Regions from separate parts of the Antrihabitans spumae genome, predicted to be linked through region 1. Evidence: predicted binding sites of a transcription regulator. Region 1 holds the regulator's gene; each other region holds the start of a gene.

The links. The regulator LexA, encoded in region 1, represses DNA repair genes until DNA is damaged. The targets are predictions, from matches to a motif close to CGAACANNTGTTCG.
Region 2: ACHIRB_RS19895 (CoA transferase subunit A) is a predicted target of LexA. The motif match lies at 1,867-1,880, and genes of this name have one in related genera.
Region 3: ACHIRB_RS18225 (HNH endonuclease signature motif containing protein) is a predicted target of LexA. The motif match lies at 1,516-1,529, and genes of this name have one in related genera.

What each region holds. Positions count from the first base shown of each region.
Region 1 is NZ_JBIMSN010000060.1:82,214-85,473, reverse strand. It holds gene nrdR (transcriptional regulator NrdR) at 1-165, opposite strand, end outside; gene ACHIRB_RS14665 (LysM peptidoglycan-binding domain-containing protein) at 396-917, opposite strand; gene lexA (transcriptional repressor LexA) at 1,259-1,957, shown strand; gene ACHIRB_RS14655 (acyl-CoA dehydrogenase family protein) at 2,042-3,187, opposite strand; gene ACHIRB_RS14650 (uracil-xanthine permease family protein) at 3,259-3,260, opposite strand, start outside.
Region 2 is NZ_JBIMSN010000090.1:70,548-73,807, forward strand. It holds gene ACHIRB_RS19880 (acetyl-CoA C-acetyltransferase) at 1-211, opposite strand, end outside; gene ACHIRB_RS19885 (IclR family transcriptional regulator domain-containing protein) at 228-995, opposite strand; gene pcaD (3-oxoadipate enol-lactonase) at 992-1,771, opposite strand; gene ACHIRB_RS19895 (CoA transferase subunit A) at 1,916-2,662, shown strand; gene ACHIRB_RS19900 (CoA transferase subunit B) at 2,680-3,260, shown strand, end outside.
Region 3 is NZ_JBIMSN010000079.1:55,316-58,575, reverse strand. It holds gene pruA (L-glutamate gamma-semialdehyde dehydrogenase) at 1-1,183, opposite strand, end outside; gene ACHIRB_RS18225 (HNH endonuclease signature motif containing protein) at 1,550-2,875, shown strand; gene ACHIRB_RS18220 (ATP-dependent DNA ligase) at 2,890-3,260, opposite strand, start outside.

The sequences.
Region 1 (3,260 bases):
GGTGACACCACTTCGTTTCACGACGGCAAGGACCGCCGTCTCGACGGTTGTGAATCGACGACCGCAGTTGGGGCATGATCGCCGTCGGCGAATCGCGCTCCCCTCTTCTGCCTCGCGGGAGTCGACCACGCGAGAGTCCGGGTGTCGACAGAATGGGCAGTGCATGTCGAATCCTTTTTCGATGCCGACAAGCTCGCACAACTCGATCGCGCTCTGCGACGAACCGATCAGGCCGGATTCGTGCGTGCAATATGCGATCTCGATGCGACCACTCGGCGTGGTGTGACCAACAGACTCCGAGGATACCCGCCGCCCACTCGGCCGGGACATATCGCCCACCACCAGCGGTGACAGCTCGGCTCGCAGTTGCGCCAAGGATTCGAACATGGTCGGTGCTAGGGCGCTACGGGTGCGATCAAAGCCTGACCGGGCGCAACGCCTGCCGACTTCATGTCGTTGAGCCGCAGAATCTGCTCGACGACTTCGGCGACCGGTGCATCGGGTGAGACGCGAGCCGCTACGTCGGACAGGGTCTCGCCCGACTGGACGTGCACGACGGCGGTAGTGCTCGGAACACTCTCGAGACCACCCGTCCTCAGGTTCCACAGACCGAGCAGCCCGACCACCGCGATGGCGGTCAGCAACATCGTGGCTATAACCGTGCCGAACCCGTATTCCTCGCTTCGAACATCCTCGTCGTCGAGGCGCGGTAGCACCCGCAGGCCGACGGAACCGTAATCGAACGAGCCGTTGGCGGGGCCGCGACTGTCGCTCGTCGCCAGCGCGCGCCGACGCGTCCGCACCGGGCGTAGGCCCTCGTCGGCACGCGCAGTGCCGACAGCGGTGTCCGAGCCGACGCCGGCGATGCCACCGAAATGCGCGTCGAGTCCCGCGTATTCGTTCATTGTGATGCTCATCGGATCCTCCGTCTGCGTCGCCAGCGGCATGTGCGCTGGTGTCGTTGGTGGTGCTTTGCTTGTCCTGGGTTGCCGTGCCGTACTGCCGACGTTCGATCACGCGTTCGATGAACGTCTGTTCGAATTTTCTACCATGCCCCACCGACAAAGTCTCTAGTTTTCGCGACACGTGTCGAACAGGTGTTTGAAACGCAACGTAGATGCGGCTACATTCAGGTTCGAACAGAAGCAGTTCCGAACGCACCGAAGACCGCACAGCAACATTGCGCCGGACCCGTTTCCCGCAACACCCCAACCTGAGCAATCCAGAGAAGGACGGTCACGATGAAAGACGGTCGGCAATGAAGGACGACGGCAGCCAAGAAGGCGCGGCGACTCCAGACATCGCCGCCGGACTCACCGATCGGCAGCGCAAGGTCCTCGAGGTCATCCGCGCCTCGGTGACCGAGCGGGGCTATCCGCCGAGCATCCGTGAGATCGGCGACGCCGTCGGCCTCACCTCGACGTCGTCGGTCGCGCATCAGCTACGCACGCTCGAACGCAAAGGCTTCTTGCGGCGCGATCCCAACAGGCCACGCGCGGTCGACGTGCGCGGCCTCGACGAGGCGATGAGCGATGCTGGCGAGCCGATGCTGGACGACGCAGCGGAGCAGCTGAATCTGCCGACCCCGACCTTCGTTCCCGTGTTGGGACGGATCGCCGCGGGTGGCCCGATCCTCGCCGAGCAGGCGGTCGAAGACATCTTCCCGCTGCCACGCGAACTGGTCGGCGAAGGATCGCTGTTCCTGCTGAAGGTGGTCGGCGAGTCCATGATCGACGCAGCGATCTGCGACGGCGACTGGGTAGTCGTGCGGCAGCAGAACGTGGCGGACAACGGCGATATCGTCGCCGCGATGATCGACGGCGAAGCGACGGTCAAGACGTTCAAGCGGACCGGCAAGGAAGTGTGGCTGCTCCCCCACAATCCGCTGTTCGAACCGATCCCCGGAAACAACGCCGCTGTGCTCGGCAAGGTCGTCACGGTCATCCGAAAGATCTGACAGCGTACACAGATTCGGGTCGGTGGGCCCGCAAGCGAGTGCCACAAAGAGATCCCACACCGACCCGAATCGGTACGCCGTCGGTCAGCCGACGTTCAGGCTGCGCCCGATGATCTCCTTCATGATCTCGGTCGTTCCGCCGTAGATCGTCTGAACACGAGCGTCCAAGTACGCCTTGGCAATCGGATACTCGCGCATGTAGCCGTAGCCGCCGTGTAGTTGCACGCAGCGGTCGATCACATCGATCTGCGCCTCGGTGCTTCGCATCTTCGCCATCGCGGCCTCGGCGACGGTGAGCTTGTCCTCGTTGAGCAGTTCGATGCATTTGTCGACGAACACACGAACGAAGGCTGTCTCGGTCGCGAGTTGGGCCAATTCGAACCGAGTGTTCTGGAACGAGCCGATGGGCTTGCCGAAGGCCTTGCGATCTCGGCAGTACTGCAGGGTCATCTCGAGCGCACCCTCCATTGCGCCCGCAGCCATCACCGCGATCGACAACCGCTCCTGCGGCAGGTTCTGCATCAGGTGGACGAACCCCATCCCCTCCTGGCCGAGCAGATTCGCGCCGGGGACACGGACGTTGTCGAAGTTCAGTTCGGCGGTGTCCTGGGCGGGCAAGCCGATCTTGTCGAGGTGTCTGCCTCGCTCGAAGCCCTCCATGCCACGTTCGACGACCAGCAGGCTGAAGCCTTTCGAGCCCGCGTCGGGATCGGTCCGGGCGACGACGATGATCAGGTCGGAGTTGATGCCGTTGGTGATGAAGGTCTTCGCGCCGTTGAGGATCCAGTCGTCGCCGTCGCGGACAGCGCGGGTCTTGATGCCCTGCAGGTCGCTGCCGGTGCCGGGTTCGGTCATCGCGATCGCGCCGATCAACTCACCTGAGGCGTAGGCGGGGTACCAGCGCTGCTTCTGCTCGTCGGTGGCGAGGTCGAGGAAATACGGCGCGACGACGTCGTTGTGCAGCGAGAACCCGAGGCCGGTGAACCCTCGACGGTGATTCTCTTCGGCGACAATCGTGTTGTAGCGGAAGTCTTTTACGCCACCGCCACCGAACTCTTCGGGAAAAGCGGTACCGAGGAAGCCCTGCTTGCCCGCTTCGAGCCAGACGTCGCGATCGACGATGTGCTGTTCTTCCCACCTGGCGTGATTCGGGGCAACTCGCTGTTCCAAAAACTTCACGTACGACTCGCGGAACATGATGTGTTCCGGCTCGAACAGGGTGCGTTCCACCTGTGGCTCCTCGGTACTCGGCAATAGTTGAAGCGTCCTATTGACCGTACGCCAGCAAGGTGTGCGCTGGACT
Region 2 (3,260 bases), on a different contig from region 1:
GCGCGGCGACCCGGCCGATGGCAGGTGCCTCACCATTGGGGGAGGATTGGCCGAGGATGACGTCGTCGATATCGGCTCCGGAGATACCGGTTCGTGTGACGATCTCGGTGATCAGCGTCGAGGCAAGAACCTGCGGCGCAATGTCTTTGAACACTCCACCGAAGCGTCCGACAGGGGTTCGTACGGGCTCGCAGATGACGGCGTCGGGCATGGTTGTCCTTCTAGTTCTAGAGTCGGGTGAGGTCGACGTGTATCGCGTCGGCGGTGGCGAGTAGAGCGGGTAGCAGGTTCTTGCGTACCTCGGTCGCCGTGTATCGCGACGACTGTGTCGAAATGTTCACGGCCGCAACAACGGTGCCGTCGTGATCGCGTATCGGCGCGGCCAGCGAGCGCAGACCCTGTTCCAGTTCCGAATCGACGACGCAGAACCCTGCAGCGCGAACACGCGAGATCTCCTTGCGTAAAACATCTTTGGACGAGATCGTGCGAACGGTCAGCGGACGGAGGTCGGCATCCGCAAGGTAGGCGTCGAGATCGTCGCCCGAGAGTCCCGCGAGCAAGACCCGTCCCATCGAGGTGGCATACGCGGGGAATCGGGTTCCGATGGTGATGGACACGGTCATGATTCGGCTGACCGGAACTCGCGCGACGTAGACGACGTCGGTGCCGTCGAGGATCGATACCGAAGTGGATTCGTTGACACGCTTGGCAAGTGCCTCCAGGTGCGGGCGTGCGACGTCGGGCAGCGTGAGGCTCGACAGATAGCTGTAGCCGAGCTCGAGTACCTTCGGCGTCAGCGAGAACAGCGAACCGTCGGACCGCACGTAGCCGAGTTCGGTCAACGTCAGCAGGAAACGCCGCGCCGTGGCCCGAGTCAGGTCGGTCGCCTTCGCGACGTCGCTCAACGTCTGGCGCGGGTGCGCCGCGTCGAAGGCCCGTATGACCGCGAGGCCACGGGCGAGGGATTGAACGTAGTCGGTCGTCGGTTCCGTCATGTCCGCGCTGCCGTTGTGATGTGCTGGGTAATCAATTCGTTCACCCGATCTGCCTGCTCGACGCTTGCCAGGTGTGCGGCCGGATCCAACACGTGGAGAATGGAATTCGGGATTGCATCGGAGACGATCCGAAGGTCGGCGGGCGTAGTCGCTGGATCCTGCTCGCCCGCGATCACGAGGGTCGGAGCGGAGATGCGAGCGAGATCGTCACGACCGTCCCAGCCGGCGATGGCCTCGCAGCACGATGCGTAACCATCGTCGTCGGTGTTCTCGATCATGGAGATCGAACGCGCTGTCAGGTCGGGGTGCTGTGCGGCGTAATCTGCTGTGTACCAACGGCCGACGACAGCGGCGGCGATCGACCCGGTTCCGTTGGCTCGCACGGCAGCGGCGCGATCGATCCACCCCTGCGGCACACCGAAACGTGCGGCCGTGCAGATCAGCGTAAGGGTGCGAACCCTGTCGGGATGGTCGACGGCGATCGATTGTGCGATTGCTCCGCCGAGAGACAACCCGACGAGGTCGACCGACGTCAGCTCCAGTTTGTCGACCAACGCGATCACGTCGGCGGCGAGGGACTGGATCGTATACGGCCCTGTCGGAGTTGGCGATTCGCCATGACCGCGGAGGTCGACCGTCAGCACCGCATGCGTCTCGGACAGTGCGGCAACCTGCGGATTCCACATCGACCGATCGGACCCGAGGGAGCCGAGGAGCACGATCGTCGGGCTATCGACCGAGTTGTCGGTGAGTTTGTAGGCGAGTTCGACGGACACTCTCGAGACCTCATGTTCGGTATCTGGACGGGTATGCGCTATGTGAACAAGAGTAGCTGCCAAGCGAGGTCGCGGGCAATCGCACGTTCACGATGCGAACGTAAGTTCACAATACGCACCAACCTCGGTATGCTCGATCCCATGATGGACAAGGTTGTTACCACCGCGGCGGAGGCCGTCGCAGATATTGCGGACGGCGCATCGCTCGCGGTCGGCGGATTCGGCTTGGTCGGTGTGCCGGAGGTGCTGATCAATGCACTGCTCGAGCAGGGCGCGACGGACCTCGAGACTGTCAGCAACAACTGCGGCACTTCAGGATTCGGGCTAGGTGTGCTGCTGGCCGAGCATCGAATTCGGCGCACGATCAGTTCGTACGTCGGAGACAACAAGGAGTTCGCCAGGCAGTATCTCTCCGGTGAGCTCGAGGTCGAACTGACTCCGCAGGGCACGCTCGCCGAACGTATGCGCGCGGGTGGTGCGGGAATTCCTGCCTTCTTCACCCCGGCCGGCGTCGGCACGCAGGTGGCCGACGGTGGACTGCCGCTGCGCTACGACGGCAGCGGCGGGATCGCTGTTGCGTCCTCGCCCAAAGAGACGCGCGAATTCGACGGAACGACCTACGTCATGGAACGAGGCATCGTCACCGATTACGCACTCGTTCATGCCTGGAAAGGCGATCGGCACGGCAATCTCGTCTACCGGCGGAGCGCGCGGAACTTCAATCCGCCTGCGGCAGCAGCCGGCAGAATCACGATCGCGCAGGTCGAGCACCTGGTCGAGCCGGGAGAGATCGGTCCCGACGAGGTGCACACGCCGGGCATCCATGTGCAGCGAGTCGTCCACGTCGGCAAAGTGACCGTGGGAATCGAGAAGAGGACGGTGCGGTCGTGAAACTGACTCGTGAGCAGATGGCGGCAAGAGTCGCACAGGAACTCGAAGACGGGCAGTACGTAAATCTGGGCATCGGCATGCCCACCCTTGTTCCCGGCTTTCTCTCGCCGGACATCACCGTCGTGCTGCATTCCGAGAACGGCGTCCTCGGCGTCGGTCCGTATCCGACCGAAGACGAGCTCGACCCCGAGCTGATCAACGCGGGCAAGGAAACGATCACCGTGTTGCCGGGTGCCTCGTACTTCGACTCGTCGGCGTCGTTCGGAATGATCCGCGGCGGTCAGGTCGACGTCGCCGTGCTCGGTGCGATGCAGGTCAGTGCGAAGGGCGACCTAGCGAACTGGATGATTCCCGGCCACATGGTCAAAGGAATGGGCGGCGCGATGGATCTGGTCCACGGCGCGCGGAAAGTCATCGTCATGATGGAACACGTCTCGAAGAGCGGTGCCCACAAGATTCTCGACGAGTGCACCTTGCCGCTGACCGGATTGGGTTGCGTGCAAAGGATTGTCACCGATATGGCGGTGCTCGACGTCACTCCCGACGGTCTCGTTCTGCTGGAGACGGCGCCGGGAGTAACCGTGGACGAGGTCCGAGC
Region 3 (3,260 bases), on a different contig from region 1:
CTGCGATGTCGACTCCCGCTGCAGCCCTTGCCCGTTCGATCGCTGCGACGTTCTTGTCGTAGGCCCGACGGTCGATCAGGGCACCACCGAAATTCGACAGGTCCGTCACGTCGCCGTAGGTCAGTTCGTCGACCTCCGCCAGAAAATCGGCACTCATCCGGTTCCACACCGAGCGCGCAATGTAAGCGCGTGATGCTGCCGAACACTTCTGACCTTGATACTCGAAGGCACCGCGAACAAGAGCGGTCCGCACTGCGTCAGGACTCGCCGACGAGTGCGCGACGACGAAGTCCTTCCCTCCCGTCTCCCCAACCAGTCTTGGATAGCTGCGGTAGCCGCTGATGTTCTCACCGACTTTGCGCCACAGGTACTGAAAAGTCTTGGTGGATCCGGTGAAATGGATTCCTGCAAGCCGCCGGTCCACCAAAGCGACCTCCGAAAGGTCGGACCCGTTGCCAGTCACCAGATTGATCACCCCGGGTGGCAGACTAGCGGCTTCGAGCAATCGCATCGTCGCGTATGCGGCGACCGTCTGCGTCGGCGACGGTTTCCAGACGACCGTATTGCCCATCAACGCCGGCGCTGTCGGGAGATTGCCCGCGATCGCAGTGAAGTTGAACGGCGTGATGGCGTAGACGAATCCTTCGAGCGGTCGGTACTCGAGCCTGTTCCACACTCCGGGCGACGAAATCGGTTGCTGCGCAAGAATGTCGCGCGCGAAGGCGACGTTGTACCGCCAGAAGTCGACCAGTTCGCACGGCGCATCGATCTCAGCCTGCTGCACGCTTTTCGACTGCCCGAGCATCGTTGCCGCCGCGATCGTCTCGCGCCACGGTCCCGCGAGTAGGTCCGCGGCCCGGAGCAGCACAGCAGCGCGCTCGTCGAACGGCAACGCGCGCCAATCCGCTGCTGCGGCCGTCGCGGCGTCGATCGCGGCAGCAGCCTCGGCGTGAGTCGTCTCGGAGATGGTGCCGAGCACCTGACTGTGCCGGTGTGGTGCGACGATGTCGGACCGCGCGCCACTGCCTGCTCGACGGTCGCCGCCGATCACCAGCGGCACATCGACGGGGTTGTCGGCGATCACGGTGAGCGCGGCTCGAAGACGTTCGCGCTCGGGACTGCCGGGCGCGTAGGTATGGACCGGCTCGTTCATTGGCGACGGAACCGCTGTAATCGCGTCCATACTCCAGGCTAACCCCAACGCCCGCAGTTGACGTGGTGACTGCGCGGTCGACTCGGCGCACGGATGTTCGGCACGTCCCCGCGGGGACGCTCGATGGCCCGTTCTTGTCGGCGACTCGGTGGGCTCGGCGGCTCAGGTGCTCAGCGGCTCGGTGTCCGCGCACCGACGAACTTGGTGCCGGAGTCGGCCTGCGGCTGATTTTAGAGGTCGTCCCGCGTCGCCCGGTCGCACCGCTACGGCGTCCCCGCGGGGACGCGCGATCTGGGTTCCGACGTCCCCGCGGGGACGTTTCCGGCGATCATGTTTCTGTCGGTGGGTCGCGATAGGTTTGTCGAACATCAGTTCTATCGAAACCGGGGAGATTCGATGAACACCACCGCACAACTACCGACAGCACTACCGACACAACGGCCGATCGAAGAGATCGAAACCGAAATCTGCACCCTCGCCGGCCAGATCGCCGCCGCCACCGCACGATTCCTGACCCTGCTGGCCGAATTCGACGCCCGCCGCGGCTGGGCCGGGTGGCAACTGCATTCCGCCGCCCACTGGCTGTCCTGGAAAGCCGGTGTCAGCCTGCACACCGCTCGTGAACAGGTCCGCGTCGCGAACGCCGTGACCGTGTTACCGCGCATTGCACAGGCGTTCGCCGAGGGCAGGGTGTCCTACTCCAAAGTCCGTGCCCTCACCCGCGTCGCCACACTGCACACCGAAGAATCGTTGCTGCGCATCGCCCTGCAAGCACCGGCGGCACACCTGGACCGGCTCGTCCGCGGCCTCGTCCGACAAACCCGCACCACCGACACCGACACCGACACCGACCGTGCTGGTGGGCGTTGGTTCTACGACGACGACGGCTACCTGGTCGTGTCCGCCCGATTCCGTCCCGAGGACGGTGCCCGATTCCTCGCCGCCCTCACGCGTGCGGAGTACGAACGCACCCGCACCGACGCGACGGGACCTGATACCCCTGAACCCGACCGCACCGCACCCGCACCCTCGAACCCGGTTCCCGCGATGGTGGCGATGGCGGAGATGATCTGCGCCGGCACTACCGCTTCTCCGGTTGTGTCTCCTGCTGCGGATGTGTTGGTTCATGTCGGACCCGACGGCACGCCACTCGACACATCGGATGCGCACCTCGACGACGGACCCGGTCTCGATTCGCAGACTCTGGAGGCGGTGTTGTGCACCGCGTCGGTGCGGCTGATCCGTCACGGTCGTCTCGGGCCGACCATCGCCTGGGACACGTCCCAGCGCCGTCCGAGTCGAACCCTGCTGCGGCAGTTGGTGATCCGGGATCGGTGCTGCACGGTGCCGGGCTGCGGCCGCACTAGGTTTCTGCATGCGCACCACGTTGTCTACTTCTCGCGGGGCGGTCCGACCGATCTCGACAACTTGACCCTGCTGTGCGGTGAACATCACCGCGCATTGCACGACGGATTGTTCACCATCACCGCCGACGGCAATCAGAACTTCACCTTCGCCGACCTCAACGGACGCAGAATCGACTACACCCTGCTGTCCGGCGATGACGACGACCTCAGCCGCCGTTATCGCCACATCGAACCCGATGCCGTCACCGCCGATTGGTCCGGTGAACCGCTCGATGCCAGCTTCGCCACCGACGTGCTGCTCCGCAACTGGGACCTGGAGAAACGCCGACGCAACAGCGACCTCGTGGCGGCCTAGGGCGTACCCCAAAGTTAACCCGGCAGCAGAGCTCGCACCGTGTCGATGGTGTCGGCATCGCGGGCATCCTTGTCGGGTCGGTACCGCAGGACCCGTGCGAACCGCAGCGCCACTCCCCCCGGATAGCGCCGACTCACCTGCACGCCGTCCAACTCGATTTCGACGACGATCTCCGGCCTTAGGTAGACGGTCTGCGCGTCGCGGCTGCTCTCGTGTTTCGGGAATTCCTCGGTCTGCCACGCGAGCAACTTGTCGGTGAGGCCTTTGAAGGTCTTGCCGACCATGATCGGCGGGCCGCCGTCGGGATCGCGCGCGCCGAGATGCAGGTTGGACAGCAACCCCGTCCGTCGCCCATATCCCCACTCGGCGCCGAGCACAACCAGGT